DNA from 2 places in the Micromonospora sp. NPDC049114 genome. Region 1 is predicted to be linked to the other one. Evidence: riboswitches for the same ligand, from Rfam matches in the RefSeq annotation. Region 1 holds a riboswitch; the other holds the start of a gene.
The links. A riboswitch is a leader RNA that binds a small molecule or an ion and turns the genes downstream of it on or off. The one in region 1 is predicted to bind cyclic di-AMP.
Positions count from the first base shown of each region.

Region 2: it holds a riboswitch for cyclic di-AMP, as region 1 does, so the genes downstream of both, AB0B39_RS06750 (NlpC/P60 family protein) here and AB0B39_RS20885 (hypothetical protein) in region 1, are expected to answer to the same signal.

Region 1 is NZ_JBEZEA010000007.1:105,650-107,844, reverse strand. It holds gene AB0B39_RS20890 (cation diffusion facilitator family transporter) at 1-542, shown strand, start outside; cyclic di-AMP (ydaO/yuaA leader) riboswitch at 684-815, shown strand; gene AB0B39_RS20885 (hypothetical protein) at 869-1,888, shown strand; gene AB0B39_RS20880 (hypothetical protein) at 2,010-2,195, shown strand, end outside.
Region 2 is NZ_JBEZEA010000001.1:1,406,257-1,408,451, forward strand. It holds gene AB0B39_RS06750 (NlpC/P60 family protein) at 1-928, opposite strand, end outside; cyclic di-AMP (ydaO/yuaA leader) riboswitch at 942-1,078, opposite strand; gene AB0B39_RS06755 (peptidoglycan recognition family protein) at 1,313-2,195, shown strand, end outside.

The DNA of each region.
Region 1 (2,195 bases):
CGATGCTCGCGGTGGCCGTCCTCGGCCTGCTCGCCAACGTGGTCGCGTTCGCGCTGCTGCGCGCCGGCGCCCGGGAGAGCATCAACCTCCAGGGCGCCTACCTGGAGGTGCTCGGCGATCTGCTCGGCTCGCTCGGCGTGATCGGCGCGGCGCTGCTCATCGCGGTCACCGAGTGGTGGTGGGCCGACCCGTTGGTAGCGGTCGCCATCGGCGTGTTCATCCTGCCGCGCACCTGGCGGCTGGGTCGCGCCGCCGTCCGCATCCTGGTGCAGGCCGCCCCGGAACACCTCCAGGTCACCGCCGTGCACGACCGACTGGCCGCGGTGCCCGGCGTCGTCGAGGTGCACGACCTGCACGTCTGGACGCTCACCTCGGGCATGGAGGTGGCCTCCGCACACCTGATCATGGCGCCCGGCGGGGAGGTCGGCGCGGTGCTCACCGCGGCGCGCAGCGCCCTGCGGGAGGACTTCCGCATCGAGCACGCCACGCTCCAGATCGAGCCCGGCGCCGCCCCGGACGCCTGCGGTTCGATCGAGTGGTGATCCCTTAACTGACGAAATGACCGTTCAGCAGTCATTTTGGGTGGTGGCGCGGACACCTTCCGTCACATCGACTGCACACGCCCCACCTGCACCGGTAGGCTCGTCCCCGGCCACCACCCGGCGGCGCCCTCCCGGCGCCGGTGGCGGCCGCCGCCTAATCACCCGAGAGGGCGAACCGGGGAACCATGTTCCTGGGGTGCATCCGCGTCAGCGGTAGGGATCTTCCGTCCCGAACCCGTCAGCTAACCCGGTCGGCGGCTGACGGAAGGACATGCGTAGTGGCACCAGCACGACCACCCGCCGCCCGACTCGCGGCACTGATCGTCATGATGGTCACCCTCGGCGTCGCCCTCCCGGTGGGCGCCGCCACCGCCGCTCCCCCCGGCGGCCTGCGGGCCGCCGCGGCACCCGACGGCGACGAGGAGGGCGGCACCCCCGCGCTGCGGGCCCAACTGGAGGCCGCCAGCAAGGGCTACCTGGACGCGAAGCGCGCCCTGGACACCTCCGTCCAGCGACAGCAGCAACTCGCGGCAAAGCTGAAGACCACCGAGGCCGAGATGACCGTGCGCAACGGCAAGGTCGGCGAGATCGCCGGCGTGGCCTACCGCACCGGCCGGCTCAGCACCGTCTCGGCGCTGCTCAACACCAACACCCCCGAGGGCTTCATGGACCGGGCGGCCGCGCTGGACGTGGTGGCCGCCAACGAGGACCGGGTACTGCGCGACCTGCACGCCACCCGGGACGAGGCCAACCGCACCCGCACCGCCCTGGACGGCGAGATCCGCGAGCAGCGCAAGCAGGTCGAGGTGATGGCCAAGCGCAAGGAGCAGGCCGAACGGGCCCTGACGGTGGCCACCAGCAAGCCGCGCACCACCGCCGCCGACACCAGCTCCAACCGGGGCACCTCCACCGCCAACGCCCAGCCCGCGCCGCGCAACTCCGACGGCTCCTGGCCGTCCGAGTCGTGCAGCATCAACGACCCCACCCCGGCCAGCGGCTGCATCACCCCCCGCACCCTGCACGCCCTCAACCAGGCGAAGGCCGCCGGCTTCACCCGGTACGTCTCCTGTCACCGCTCGGGCGGCTCGGGCGAACACCCGAAGGGTCGGGCCTGTGACTTCGCCGCGCAGAAGGGCGGCTTCGGCGGGGACGCCACCGGCGGCGACAAGACGTACGGCAGCAATCTGGCCGCCTACTTCATCCGCAACTCCGACCGGCTCGCCGTGCTCTACGTGATCTGGTACAGGCAGATCTGGCTGCCCAGCAGCGGGTGGAAGTCGTACAGCGGGGGGAACGGCGACCCCTCCAGCGACCACACCAACCACGTACACCTGTCGGTGTACTGACCCTGTCGGTGGCCGGCGCACCGTCGAGCGGGTGCGCCGGCCCCGGGTACGTCAGCGGACGTACCCCGGACGTCGCCGGCGGTCGGACGACCCGGCCGGGCCGGGCCGGCAGCATTCGGGTATGCCGCGAATACCGCCCGCCACCCGCAAGGCGCTGCTCACCCTGCACCTCATCACCTCGCTCGGTTGGCTCGGAGCCGACCTGGTGCTGCTCACCCTCGGCATCGCGGCACAGCGCGGCGCCGACCCGGCAGTGGTCTACCCGGTCGCCGGGCTCGTCGGCACGGTGCTGTTCGCGCCGCTGAGC
Region 2 (2,195 bases), on a different contig from region 1:
CGTGGTGGATGTCGCTGTAGTAGAAGACCAGGTCACCGGGGCGCAGATCGGCCCTGCTGACGTTCTTGGTCACCCGGCTCTGCGCGGCGGCGTTGTGCGGCAGAGACACACCGGCCTTCGCCCACGCGGCGAGCATCAGCCCGGAGCAGTCGTACGAGTTCGGACCCTCGGCGCCCCACACGTACGGCTTGCCGATCTGAGCGCAGGCGAACTTGACCGCAATGCCCGCGCCGCCGCCGGGGTAGCTGGCCGGGCAGGGCGCCGGACGCAGGGGACCGCCGCCGCCGTTGCCGTACACCTTGAGGCGCAGCTTCTGCAGCCTGTCGATCTCGTCGTTGATCTGCTTCTTCTTCGCCGCCAGCTGCGCTTCGGTCCGGGTCAGCTGGGCCACCATCTCGTCGAGCGGCGCCTTCTGCCGGGCCAGCTCGTCGCGGAGATCGGCGACCTGCCGGACGTCCTGCTGCTGGTTGTGGGCGAACCGGTCGAGCATTTCGAGCTGCCCGACCACCTCACCGGGCGACCGGCTGCCGAGCATCGTGTTGACCGTCGACAGGTTCTCGCCCATGTACGCGCGCACGGCAAGCGCGCTGACCTTGTTCATCGCGGCGTCGACCTGGCGCTCCAGGGGCGCGATGCGGGCGGCGAGCGCGTCGGCCTGCTTGCGCTTGGCGGCCAGGTCCGCGCGGGTGGCGTTGTGCCGTTCGATTACCGGTTCGAGCTTGTTCCAGTCGGCGTCGATCTGGCGCTCGATCTCGGCGACGGACGGGTCCGCGTGGGCCGCCGTGGCGCTGCCGGTCAGGACGACGGCAACGCCGACCAGTGCGGCGAGGGCGGTGGTGAAGCGGGACCAGCGTGGACGCGGCACTGTCGACGTCGGGTCGGCCGGGGCCGACCGTTCGGACGACGGCCGCGGGGCATGGAGGGCCACCGGGGTTCCGTACTCCTTCTTCCCGACCGCCTACCGGGTTAGCTGACGGGTTCGGGCGGGAAGTTGGCGCCCTACCGCATTGGCTGCGGATTCACCCCGGGGGAACCTGGGTCCCCGGCTCGCTCGAAAGCGACTCGGCGGTGTCGGTCCGTTACCGCCCGGGATGGGCGGACCTGCTACCGGGCCGACAAATGACCAGAGTAGAGACGGCCGTTACCGATCCGCAACCCGTGCGGCCGTGACACTCCGTACCGATTGGAGGAGATCACCGAGCGTGTGTGAAGGTTTCTTTCGATGCAGTTTGATATATGGAAAGGTATTGACGCGGACTCCCGACCGGCGCGAAGGTGACCACACAGTTACCAGTCAAATCTAGGGGGTTCGATGGAACGTCCAACCCTGTCCGCCGGCCGGCGCGCATCGCTCGCGGTCGCGGTGGTCATCGCCACGGCCGCCGTACCGCTGAGCGCCGGCACCGCCTCCGCAGCACCCTCCGCCGACCGTCAGCAGCAGTACGCCGCCGCGTCGACCGAGTACGGCGTGCCGACCGCCGTGCTGCTCGGGGTCTCCTACCTGGAGTCCCGCTGGGACAGCAACGCCGGCACCCCGAGCACCAGCGGCGGCTACGGACCGATGCACCTGACCGATGCCCGCCACGTGGCCGCCCTACCCGCGCGCGGCCACCACGACGCCGGCGCCGAGGATCCGCGCGGCGACAACTCCCGTGCCCCCATGGCACCCGCAACAGCCACGGATCCCGCGCCGCCCACCGCCGCGTTGCAGACCGTCGACGCCGCCGCCGCGCTGACCGGGGCCGCCCCCGAGGCGCTGCGCAGCGACCCGACGACAAACATTCGGGGCGGGGCGGCGCTGCTGGCCGCGTACCAACGGGAGGTGGGCGCCCCGGTGGGTGCCGGCACCGACCCCGCGACCTGGTACGGCGCGGTGGCCCGGTACGCCGGCGCGGACAGCGCCGACGCCGCGGCGGCCTTCGCCGACGAGGTCTTCACCACCATCGGCGCCGGCGAGTCCCGCGTGACCGACGACGGCCAGCGGGTGACGTTGCCGGCCCGCACGGTCCAGCCCCAGCGCTCCTGGTTGGACCGGCTGGGCCTGCGACGACTCGCCCGCCCGGACGGGCTGGAGTGCCCACGGACCGTCTCCTGTGAGTGGATCCCGGCACCCTACGAGGCGTTCGGCGACGGCGACTACGGCAACCACGATCTCTCCGACCGGCCCGCCCGGCAGAAGATCGAGTACATCGTCA